Regions from separate parts of the Streptomyces sp. NA02950 genome, predicted to be linked through region 2. Evidence: riboswitches for the same ligand, from Rfam matches in the RefSeq annotation. Region 2 holds a riboswitch; the other holds the start of a gene.
The links. Region 2 has a riboswitch for cobalamin ahead of cobN (cobaltochelatase subunit CobN). Riboswitches for the same ligand answer to the same signal wherever they lie in the genome.

Region 1 (5,887 bases), 7.6 Mb from region 2:
CGGCCCACGGTGGGCGTCCTCGCGGTGGGTACCGACGGCCGGGTGGTCCGCCATCTGGTGCGCCGCCGGTCCCCGTACCGGATGACCACGAGCGTCTGTGTCACCGGCCGCCATCTGGTGCTGGGCAGCCTGGTGGAACGGGGGGTGGCGGTGTGCGACCTGGACGCCCCGCGGGTCCCCGGCGCCGAGCCGGACGATCAGGGCACGATCGCGTCCACGTAGCCCCCGTCCACCCGCACCGCGGCCCCGGTGGTCGCCGACGCCTGCGCGGAGCTGAGGCAGACGACCATATGGGCGGTCTCCTCGGGTTCCCGGCCCGGCGCCGTGGCGGAGCGCACGGGCACGGCGCCGGGGCAGCGGGAGGAGGGGGCGACGGGAGGGGAAGGGACGACGGTGCGCTCACGGCGGATCGTTCGCGGGATGCCTCGAGCGCGCCGCCGCCCCGGTCTGCGGGATCCGCGGAATCACCAGCCGGTGGAGTAGTGGTCGGGATAACGGCGGCGCCGGCCGGGCCGGATGGTCAGGGTGGACAGCAGCCCCACCAGACCGGCGCCGATGATCAGCGCACCGGGGCCGAGGTCCCGGAAGCGGTTCACCACACCGTCGACGAACAGGGAGCGGTCCTCGGTCCCGGTGTTGCCGGGGGCGGCCGGGCTGCCGACGGGGGCGCCGTTCGCCGTAGCGCCGCCGGACTTGGTGCCCGGGATGGTCACGCCGAGAGCGGTGAGCGCCTTGGTGACGGGCTGGAAAAACGTCACTCCACCCTGGTCGCAGTCGCCGCTGCCGCCGGAGGTGACCCCGAGTGCCACGCCCCGGGCGAGCAGCGGCCCCCCGCTGTCGCCGGGTTCGGCGCACACGGTGGTGCGGATGAGGCCGCTGACGGTGCCCTCGGGGTAGTTGACGGTGGCGTTCAGCCCGGTCACCTTGCCGGAGCGGAGTCCGGAGGTGCTGCCGCTGCGGAACACCTCCTGGCCCACGACGGGATCGGCGACCCCGGTGATGCGCACCGTCCGGCCGCCGCCGACGTCGACCACACCGCTCTGGTCCAGGGCGCGGTTGTCGTAGCGGACCAGGGAGAAGTCATTGCCGGGGAAGCTGCTCTGGACGGTGGTGCCGATGCTGGTCCTCCCCGTGCTGTCGGTGAACCAGTTGGTGCCGTTGGGGCCGCAGTGTCCGGCCGTCAGGATGTAGCCGTTCTGTCCGTCGGTGACGTTGAACCCGGCCGAACAGCGGCTGCCGCTGGCGAAGATCGGCGCGGCGCCGCTGGTTCTGAGGGTGAAGGCGCCCGTGGTGCGCTCCATGCGCACCTCTCCGCCCGCCCGCGCGGCGACGCCCTTCATCCGTGACCAGCGGTCGGTGGAGACGGTGCTGTCGCCGAGCACCACCACCTTGTTGGAGGTGGGGTCCACCATCCACGCGGTCCCGGCCACCCGGGGCGCGGCGCGCAGCGTCCGTGCCGCGGAGTCCAGCTGCTTCATGCTGTACCGCACCTGCTTGGGCTTCGCCCCGGCCCGGGTGACCTCGGCGGCGGCCTTCGCGTCGGTCACCGCGACGACCGTGCGCCCGTCGGGGCCGAGCCAGCTCCCGGCCGTACGGGAGGCGCCGAGCGTGGTCTCCAGCCGGCCGCCGAGTCCCGCGTTCCGGTCCCCCAGGACCCTCGGCGCATCGCCTCCCGCCGCCCCCTGGACCGATCCGCTCGACACGGACTGCGAGACCATCAGACCGCCGGCCACCAATGCCCCGACGGCCGCGAACCGTACGCCACGGCGCACGCGTCGCCGCGTGTGCTTCACCACCCTGCCTCCTTCACGTCGATCCGGCCCCGGGCCCCGGACGGCGAGGACCCTCCCCCTATACGGGCCGGACCGGCGTGGCGCTCACCGCGAGCGCGGGATGCTCACTTCGTGAGCGTGATCGGCCGGCGGAAGCAGACCCGGTGCTGCCCCGGACCGTCGTAGTCGCCCTGCACGGGCAGGCCGTCGACCTCGCGGTCGCCCGGCTCCAGGGCGAAGCCCATGGCGCGGTGGAAGGCGATGGAGCCGGTGTTCCGCGGGGAGGTGATGGCACGGACCTCGCCGCGGCCCGCCGCGGCGGCGCGCCGGAAGAACTCGGTGTACAGACCGCGGGCCACGCCCCGGCCGCGCAACGCCGGGTCCACGCCCACGAAGTGGATGTACGCCTCGTCCTCATTGTCGGCGGAGTAGAAGCCGACCAGGAAGGCGGCGACGGTACCGTCCGCGTTCTCCCGGACCAGGCTGGTGCCGGAGAAGAACTGAAGGAACAGCTTGGGCAGCAACAGGGACAGTTCACGGGCCTGTTCGGGGCTGCGCGAGTCGCCCCACCACGTCTGGATGCGCTCCACGATGGCGCGGTGGTCGGAGACATGGGCCCGGCGTACCTGGGACATGCGGTTCAGCTCCCTCTACTGACATCCGTCTTCTGACATCGCTCTTCCGACATCGCTTTTCCGACATCGGTGGCGACGGCTTGCCGGGAACATTGTGCTGGAGCGAACTCCTTCGCCGGCGGCCCCGTTTCCCCCGGCCGCGCCGAGCGCCTAGGCTGGGTGGTGCAGCTGGTTCGCCCTGTCCGCCAGGCAGGCGCGTCGTAAGAGGGAACCCGGTGGGAATCCGGGACTGCCCCGCAGCGGTGAGCGGGAACGACCGCCGTCATACGCACTGGGCCCGGCCGGGTCTGGGAAGCGACGGCCAGTAGGTGGCTCGGAATCGGCCGAGGCGCGCCCGTGAGTCCGAAGACCTGCCACTGCCCGTGCGCGGACGGCCGCGCGCGGATGTCTCGGTGACCTCGAGGGCGGGTCGGCGGCGCGTGCGGGCACCTTCGGTGTCACGCCGTCCTCGCCTTCCCCTCGCACCCTCGGCCCGGTCCCGGGACCCATGACGAGTGCTCGCGAAGGAGAGTTCCGTGACAACCGAGTCCGCGGCCACGGCCGCCACGGCGACCGTGTACGGCTATCCCCGCCAGGGGGCGAACCGGGAACTGAAGAAGGCGGTCGAGGGGTACTGGAAGGGGCGGGTCACCGCCGGGGAGCTCCGCCGGACCGCCGCCGAGCTGCGCCGCGCCAACTGGCGGCAGCTCGCCGACGACGGGGTGCACGAGGTGCCCACCGGTGACTTCTCGCTGTACGACCATGTGCTGGACACCAGCGTGATGGTGGGCGCCGTGCCGGACCGGCACCGCGCCGCCGTCGATGCCGACCCGCTGGACGGCTACTTCGCCATGGCACGCGGCACCAGTGAGGTGGCGCCCCTGGAGATGACCAAGTGGTTCGACACCAACTACCACTATCTGGTGCCGGAGCTGGGGCCGGACACCGTCTTCCGCGCCGACTCCGCCCGGCAGGCGGCCGAGTTGCGGGAGGCCCTCGCGCTCGGCCACACCGCGCGCCCGGTGCTGGTCGGCCCGGTCAGCTATCTGCTGCTGGCCAAGCCCGCGCCAGGGGTAGACCCCTCGTTCGCACCGCTCACCCTGCTGGACCGGCTGATCCCGGTGTACGCGGAGGTGCTGGCCGACCTGCGGGCGGCCGGTGCCACCTGGGTCCAGCTGGACGAACCCGCGCTGGTCCAGGACCGCACCCCGGCCGAGCTCAATGCCGCCGCCCGCGCCTACCGTGAGCTGGGCGCCCTGACCGACCGGCCCCGGCTGCTGGTCGCCTCGTACTTCGGCCGGCTCGGCGAGGCCCTGCCGGTGCTCGCCAAGGCACCGGTCGAGGGGTTGGCGCTGGACTTCACCGGACCGGCCGCCGCCCAGGTCGACGATCTCGCCGCGGTGGGCGGGCTGCCCGGCAAGCGGCTGGTCGCCGGGGTGGTGGACGGCCGCAATGTGTGGATCAACGATCTGGCCGCCTCGCTGTCCACCCTGGGTACGCTGCTGGGCCTCGCCGACCGGGTGGATGTGTCCGCGTCCTGCTCGCTGCTGCACGTTCCGCTGGACGCCAGGGCCGAGCGCGAGGTGGATCCGCAGATCGCGCGCTGGCTTGCGTTCGCCCGTCAGAAGACCGCCGAGATCGCCACTCTGGCCCGGGGGCTGGCCGAGGGTACGCACACCATCGCCGCACAGCTCGCCGCCAACCGCGCCGATCTGACCTCCCGGGCCGGGTCCGCGCTGACCCGCGACCCCGCCGTACGGTCCCGCACCGCCGCCGTCACCGCGGCCGACGCGCGCCGCTCGCTGCCGTACGCCGAACGGGCCGCCGCCCAGCGCGCCCGGCTGCGGCTGCCCCTGCTGCCGACCACGACCATCGGCTCCTTCCCGCAGACGGACGAACTGCGCACCGCCCGCGCCGGGCTGCGGGCCGGGCGGCTGGACACCGCCGGGTACGAGGAGCGGGTCGGGGCCGAGATCCGGGAGGTGGTCGCCTTCCAGGAGAAGGCGGGGATCGACGTCCTGGTGCACGGCGAGCCCGAGCGCAACGACATGGTGCAGTACTTCGCCGAAAGGCTCTCGGGCTATCTGGCCACCCGGTCGGGCTGGGTCCAGTCGTACGGCACCCGCTATGTCCGCCCGCCGATCCTGGCCGGGGACATCTCCCGCCCCGACCCGATGACGGTCCGCTGGACCGCGTACGCCCAGTCGCTCACCGACCGCCCGGTCAAGGGGATGCTCACCGGCCCGGTCACCATGCTGGCCTGGTCCTTCGTCCGCGACGACCAGCCGCGCGCGGAGACCGTCCGGCAGGTGGCGCTCGCCCTGCGCGACGAGGTGGCCGATCTGGAGGCGGCCGGGACCCCGGTCATCCAGGTCGACGAGCCCGCGCTGCGCGAGACCCTGCCGCTGCGTGCCGCCGACCGCCCCGGCTATCTGGCCTGGGCGACGGAGGCGTTCCGGCTCACCACCTCCGGTGTGCGCCCGGACACCCAGATCCACACCCATATGTGCTACGCCGAGTTCGGCGACATCCTCCAGGCCATCGACGACCTCGACGCCGATGTGATCAGCCTGGAGGCGGCGCGCTCGCATATGCAGGTGGCCGGGGAGCTGGCCGGGGCCGGGTATCCGCGCGAGGTCGGCCCCGGGGTCTACGACATCCACTCCCCGCGGGTGCCGGGGGCCGACGAGGCGGCCGCCCTGCTGCGCAGGGGGCTCGAGGCCATTCCGGCCGAGCGGCTGTGGGTCAACCCGGACTGCGGGCTGAAGACGCGCGGCTGGCCGGAGGTCAGGGCCTCGCTGGAGAACCTGGTGGCCGCCGCCCGGGAGGTGCGGGCCGCGCTGCCCGGCGGCACCGGCTGAGGTCTCCGCTCACTCCGCCGCCGTCAGCGGCCGCCCGCAGCGCAGGTTCCAGCGCCCCGAGCGGCCGCTGAGCTCGGTGGCGGTCAGCGGGGCGGCGTCGAGCCGCCAGAAGGTCCGGGCGGGGACGCCGAGGGCGTGCACCAGCGCCGCCCGGACCACCGCGGGGTCCGCGACGGCGAGTACCCTCTCCTCGCTCCCGGCCCGGCCCTCCAGCCAGGCACCGACCCGTTCCAGCAGTTCCAGCAGTGATTCGCCGCCGTGCGGGGCCGCCGCCGGATCGGCCAGCCAGGCGGCCACCTCCTCCGGTGCCCGGCGGCCGACCTCGTCCAGCGAGCGGCCCCGCCAGCGGCCCACGTCCAGATCGCGCAGCCCCTCCGTCACCTCGGCGTCCAGGCCCAGCGCCCGTGCGGTGCCGCGGCAGCGTTCGGAGGGGGCGGTGAGGCCGGTGTCATGGTGCGGCAGGGCACCCGCGGCGGCCTCCGCACGGCGGGCGGCGGCCGGGTCGGGAGGGGCGTCGTCAAACCTCACCTGCCGCAATGCGGCGTTGACCGCGGGCGTCACCAGCGTGATACGCACCACCTTGTCCCCCTCGTCTGCACCATTCGCCCACGTAGGGGCGCACATTCTGCTATCCACGCCG
Region 2 (5,887 bases):
GGGCGCTGTGGTACGCCACGACATCGGCCTCGGCGATGACCTCCACGGCCCGTACCGTCATCAGGGACGGGTCGCCGGGGCCGAGCCCCACACCGTAGAGCCGGCCCTTCTGCTGCTCGCTCACTCTGCCTCGCTCGCTATCGCGTTGATCGCGGCCGCGGCCATGGCGCTGCCGCCGCGTCGGCCGCGCACCACCAGGTGGTCAAGCGCCGCCGGATGTTCCGCCAGCGCCTCCTTGGACTCGGCCGCGCCGATGAAACCGACCGGCACACCGATGACGGCGGCCGGGCGGGGCGCGCCGGCCCCACCCTCTTCGATCATCTCCAGCAGCCGGAAGAGCGCGGTGGGAGCGTTGCCGACCGCCACGACCGCACCCTCCAGCCGGTCCCGCCACAGCTCCAGCGCGGCGGCGCTGCGCGTGGTGCCCATCCGCCGCGCCAACTCCGGTACGGACGGGTCCGACAGGGTGCACACCACCTCGTTGTCGGCGGGCAGCCGCTTGCGGGTGACCCCGCTGGCGACCATCTGCGCGTCGCACAGGACCGGCGCACCGGCGCGCAGCGCGGCGCGGGCACGGGAGACCACCTCGGGCGAGTACACGAGGTCCTGGACCAGGTCGACCATGCCGCAGGCGTGGATCATCCGCACCGCGACCTGGCTGACATCGGCGGGGAGACCACCGAGATCCGCCTCGGCGCGGATGGTGGCAAAGGAGGCGCGGTAGATGGCCGCCCCGTCCTTCTCGTAGTCGAACACTGTGCCCTCGATCATCTCGTTCCGCGGGCCGCCGCCACGGCGTCGGCCACCTGCTCTGCTGTCACGTCCACGCCTTCCGGGCCCTCGGGCGCCCCCGCCGTTTCCGGTTCGCCCCGTACGGTGATCCGGTAGCCTGCGCCGGTCGCCAGCGCGTCCACCCAGCGGCCGCCGGGATGGCCGCAGCGCCGCTCACAGCCCGAGAAGTACACCGGCAGCGGAACGGTACGGGGCCCGCCGCTCACCGGACGCGCCACCGTCCGCCCGGCGTCGGCGCGCACGTCGGCCAGCGACTTCGCGCAGCCGGGCAGCCCGGTGCATGCGCCGACCCCCAGCCACGGTGAGTCCGGGTCGGTCACCAGCCCGGCTTCGGCGAGTTCGGCCGCCGCGGCCCGGCCGCCCTCCGGGGTGAACCCCGGGAGCACCACGCCGCGCCAGGGTGTCACACGCAGCTCATCCGACCCGCCCCGGGAGGCGAGCGCGGCGAGCAGCCGCCACTGCGCGGCGCTCATCCGGCCGAGCGGTACGGCCACGGACACCGCGTGGCGTCCGTCCGGCCCGGCCACCGGCCCCGGTGCGGGGGGCCCGACCGGGCCCGGCGCGGGTGGGCCGTGTCCCGTGTCCGGTCCGACGCCGGTTACCGTGTCCGGTCCGGCGACGACGCCCGTGGCCGGTCCGAGTGCGATGCCCGTGGCCGGTCCGAGTGCGATGCCCGCGTCGGCGAGTCGCGCCGCCAATCCCTCGGCCGTCACGGCGTGTTGCCGTGGGAGCTCCGGCACCCGCCAGGCCCGGATGCCGCTTTCCTCCGCTCGCGTCAGGAATTCCAGGGCCGCCAGCGCGGCGGCGCGCGGCGCGTCCCCGGCCACCGCGACCCGCACCACGGGGCCGGTCCCACCCGCGGGGCCTGCGGGTCCCATCCGCAGCACGGCCCCGCCGTCCGGTGTTGCGATCAATGTCACATCCGCGCCCAGTGCGGCCACATCGCCCCGGCCGTCGTCCAGCGCGAACAGAAACCGCCCCGACAATCCCGACAATCCCGTCGGTTCCGTCGACTCGCCGGGCCCTGCCGCACACAGCAGCGCGTCCAACTCCCGTGCCCACCCGGGCACATCGGCGTACCCGGTGCCGTCCAGGCCGCTCAGCGGTGACGCCACGATGTTGCGCACCCGGTCATGTGCGTCCGACGGCAGCAGTCCGGCCGTCCGCAGCCGCTCCGCCAGCGGCGCGCCGCACTCCGCGGCCAGGCCCCGCAGCTGGAGATTCCCCCGTGAGGTGAGGTCCATCCGGCCGTCGCCCAGCTCCTCCGCCACCCCCGCCAGCACGTCGGCCTGACGTCCCGTCAACAGGCCGCCGGGCAGCCGGACACGGGCCAGTGCGCCATCGTGCGCCGGGTGAAGCCGCAGTGCGCCGGGGCATGCGTCATCGCGCCCACCGCGGTCCGCGGAGACCGCGCGGTCCCCGGCGGAGCGGGCCCGGACACCGGCGGCGGGCGTTTGATCCCCAGGTGGGACGGTTGTCGGGGGGAGGGGCATGGCCGCGAGCATACCGACGATTCCCCGGCCCTCTCCGTCCCGTGGCAGGTCAGCAACGCTTACTATGCTCTGCGGCGGGTCGTCCCGGCCCGCCGGACGCAACTGACGGCGTCAGGGGAGGAAGCCGGTGCGATTCCGGCGCGGTCCCGCCACTGTGAGCACGGCAGCAGCCGCGCGAGCCAGGAACTCCCGCCGTCTTCAACCCGCCCGGGGCGCGGACCCCGAGGAAGGCGCTGAGCCATGATTCTGCTGCTGTCGACGTCCGACACCGACCTGCTCAGTGCCCGTGCCGCCACGGGCCCGGTGCCGTACCGCCTGGCCAACCCGGCCCGGCTCGCCCTCGACGACCTTCCCGGCCTTCTCGAGGGCGTCGAGCTCGTCGTCGTACGGCTGCTCGGCGGCGTCCGCGCCTGGCAGGAGGGGCTCGACACCCTGCTCGCGGGCGACCGCCCCGTCGTTGTCCTCACCGGTGAACAGGCCCCCGACGCCCAGCTCATGGAGGCGTCCACGGTCCCGGTCGGCATCGCCGCCGAGGCCCACGCCTACCTCGCCCACGGCGGCCCCGGCAACCTGGCCCAGCTGGCCCGATTCCTCTCCGACACCGTGCTGCTCACCGGCCATGGCTTCGAACCGCCCGCACCCGCGCCCACCTGGGGCCCGCTGGAGCGCACCGCGCGCACGGCCACCGGCCCCACCATCGCGGTGCTCTACTACCGCGCGCACCACATGAGCGGCAACACGGCCTTCGTCGAAGCCCTGTGCCAGGCCGTGGAGGATGCCGGGGGCCGCCCGCTCCCGCTGTTCGTCGCCTCGCTGCGCGCCCCCGAGACCGAGCTGATCGAGGCCCTCGGCGCGGCCGACGCGGTCGTCACCACCGTGCTCGCGGCCGGCGGCACCCGGCCCGCCGACGCCTCCGCCGGCGGCGACGACGAGGCGTGGGACGCGGGCGCGCTCGCCGGGCTCGACGTCCCCGTGCTCCAGGCGCTGTGCCTGACCGGTTCGCGCACCGCCTGGGAGGAGAACGACGAGGGGCTCTCACCGCTGGACGCCGCGACCCAGGTCGCCGTCCCCGAGTTCGACGGCCGCCTGATCACCGTCCCGTTCTCCTTCAAGGAGGTCGACGAGGACGGCCTGCCGGTCTACGCCGCCGACCCCGAGCGCGCCGCGCGTGTCGCCGGAATCGCGGTACGACACGCCCGGCTGCGCCACATACCCGCGGCCGACAAGCGCCTTGCGCTGGTGCTCTCCGCCTACCCGACCAAGCACTCCCGGATCGGCAACGCCGTCGGCCTCGACACCCCCGCCAGCGCCGTCGCCCTGCTGCGGCGGCTGCGGGCCGAGGGGTACGACCTCGGCCCCGAGGAAGGGCCGGACGCCGTCCCGGGCCTGATCTCCGGTGACGGCGACGAACTGATCCGCGCCCTCATCGACGCGGGCGGCCACGACCAGGAGTGGCTGACCGAGGAGCAGCTCGCCGCCAATCCGGTCCGCGTCCCCGCCGCCGACTACCGCCGCTGGTACGCCACCCTGCCCAAGGAGCTGCGCGACGCGGTCGAGGAGCACTGGGGCCCGCCGCCCGGCGAGATGTTCGTCGACACCAGCCGCAACCCGGACGGCGACATCGTCCTGGCCGCGCTGCGTCACGGCAACCTCCTGATCGTCATCCAGCCGCCGCGCGGCTTCGGCGAGAACCCCATCGCCATCTACCACGACCCCGATCTGCCGCCCTCCCACCACTACCTGGCCGCCTATCGGTGGATGGCCACCCCGCGGGCCGACGGCGGCTTCGGCGCCGACGCCATGGTGCACCTGGGCAAGCACGGCAACCTGGAGTGGCTGCCGGGGAAGAACGCGGGCCTGTCCGCCGCCTGCGGCCCCGACGCCGCACTCGGCGATCTGCCGCTGATCTACCCGTTCCTGGTGAACGACCCGGGCGAGGGCACCCAGGCCAAGCGCCGGGTCCACGCGACCCTGGTCGACCATCTGGTGCCGCCGATGGCCCGCGCCGACTCCTACGGCGACATCGCGCGCCTGGAGCAGCTGCTCGACGAGTACGCCGCCATCTCCTCGATGGACCCGGCCAAGCTGCCCGCCATCCGCGCCCAGATCTGGACCCTGATCCAGGCCGCCAAGCTGGACCACGACCTCGGGCTCGAGGACCGCCCCGACGACGACGGCTTCGACGACTTCCTGCTCCATGTCGACGGCTGGCTGTGCGAGGTCAAGGACGCCCAGATCCGCGACGGCCTGCATGTCCTCGGCTCCGCCCCGACCGGCCCCGAGCGCGTCAACCTGGTGCTGGCCATCCTGCGCGCCCGCCAGATCTGGGGCGGCACCACGGCGCTCCCCGGGCTGCGCGAGGCGCTCGGCCTGGACGAGGCAGCCGCCACCCGCACCGGTGCGGACGAGGCCGAGGAGCGCGCCCGGGCGCTGGTCCAGGCGATGGAGGACGCGGACTGGGCCCCGGACGCGGTCGAGAAGGCTGTCCTCGGACTGCCCGACGAGCAGCGCGCCGCGGTCACCCCGATCCTCGACTTCGCCGCCCGCGAGGTGGTGCCCAGGCTGGCCGCCACCACCGACGAGATCGACCACGCCGTGCACGCGCTCGGCGGCGGCTTCGTCCCGGCGGGCCCGTCCGGCTCCCCGCTGCGCGGCCTGGTCAATGTGCTGCCGACCGGCCGCAACTTCTACTCCGTCGACCCCAAGGCCGTGCCCAGCCGACTGGCCTGGGAGACCGGCCAGGCGCTCGCCGACTCGCTCCTGGAGCGCTACCGCGCCGACAACGACGGCCAGTGGCCGACCTCCGTCGGGCTGTCGCTGTGGGGCACGAGCGCGATGCGCACCTCCGGCGACGACGTGGCCGAGGCGCTGGCGCTGCTGGGCATCCGCCCGGTGTGGGACGACGCCTCGCGGCGGGTGACCGGGCTCGAGCCCGTCGCGATCGAGCAGCTGGGCCGTCCGCGGATCGATGTCACCCTGCGCATCAGCGGCTTCTTCCGGGACGCCTTCCCGCATGTGGTCGGGCTGCTGGACGACGCCGTCCGGCTCGCCGCCTCCCTCGACGAGGCCGACGAGGACAACTACGTACGGGCACACACCCGGGCCGACCTCGCGACCCACGGCGACGAGCGCCGCGCCACCACCCGTATCTTCGGCTCCCGCCCCGGCACCTACGGGGCCGGGCTGCTCCAGCTGATCGACAGCCGTGACTGGCGCACCGACGCCGACCTCGCCGAGGTGTACACGGTGTGGGGCGGCTACGCCTACGGGCGCGGGCTGGAAGGGCGTCCGGCCCGCGAGGAGATGGAGAGCGCCTACCGCCGGATCGCGGTCGCGGCGAAGAACACCGACACCCGCGAGCACGACATCGCCGACTCCGACGACTACTTCCAGTACCACGGCGGCATGGTGGCCACCGTGCGCGCGCTCAAGGGCAGCGCGCCCGCCGCGTACATCGGCGACTCCACCCGTCCCGAGACGGTCCGTACCCGCACCCTCCACGAGGAGACGTCCCGGGTCTTCCGCGCCCGGGTGGTCAACCCCCGCTGGATCGAAGCGATGCGCCGGCACGGCTACAAGGGTGCGTTCGAACTGGCCGCGAC

Region 1: another riboswitch for cobalamin. It lies ahead of metE (5-methyltetrahydropteroyltriglutamate--homocysteine S-methyltransferase); the one in region 2 lies ahead of cobN (cobaltochelatase subunit CobN).

The regions. Positions count from the first base shown of each region.
Region 1 is NZ_CP054916.1:8,672,775-8,678,661, reverse strand. Features, by position in the region: gene HUT19_RS37245 (SMP-30/gluconolactonase/LRE family protein) at 1-222, shown strand, start outside; partial or broken gene HUT19_RS37240 (oxidoreductase) at 198-311, opposite strand; gene HUT19_RS37235 (S1 family peptidase) at 465-1,793, opposite strand; gene HUT19_RS37230 (GNAT family N-acetyltransferase) at 1,898-2,407, opposite strand; cobalamin riboswitch at 2,577-2,763, shown strand; gene metE (5-methyltetrahydropteroyltriglutamate--homocysteine S-methyltransferase) at 2,923-5,247, shown strand; gene HUT19_RS37220 (histidine phosphatase family protein) at 5,257-5,826, opposite strand.
Region 2 is NZ_CP054916.1:1,052,477-1,058,363, reverse strand. Features, by position in the region: gene HUT19_RS04200 (precorrin-2 C(20)-methyltransferase) at 1-124, opposite strand, end outside; gene HUT19_RS04195 (precorrin-8X methylmutase) at 121-771, opposite strand; gene cobG (precorrin-3B synthase) at 768-2,285, opposite strand; cobalamin riboswitch at 2,344-2,494, shown strand; gene cobN (cobaltochelatase subunit CobN) at 2,526-5,887, shown strand, end outside.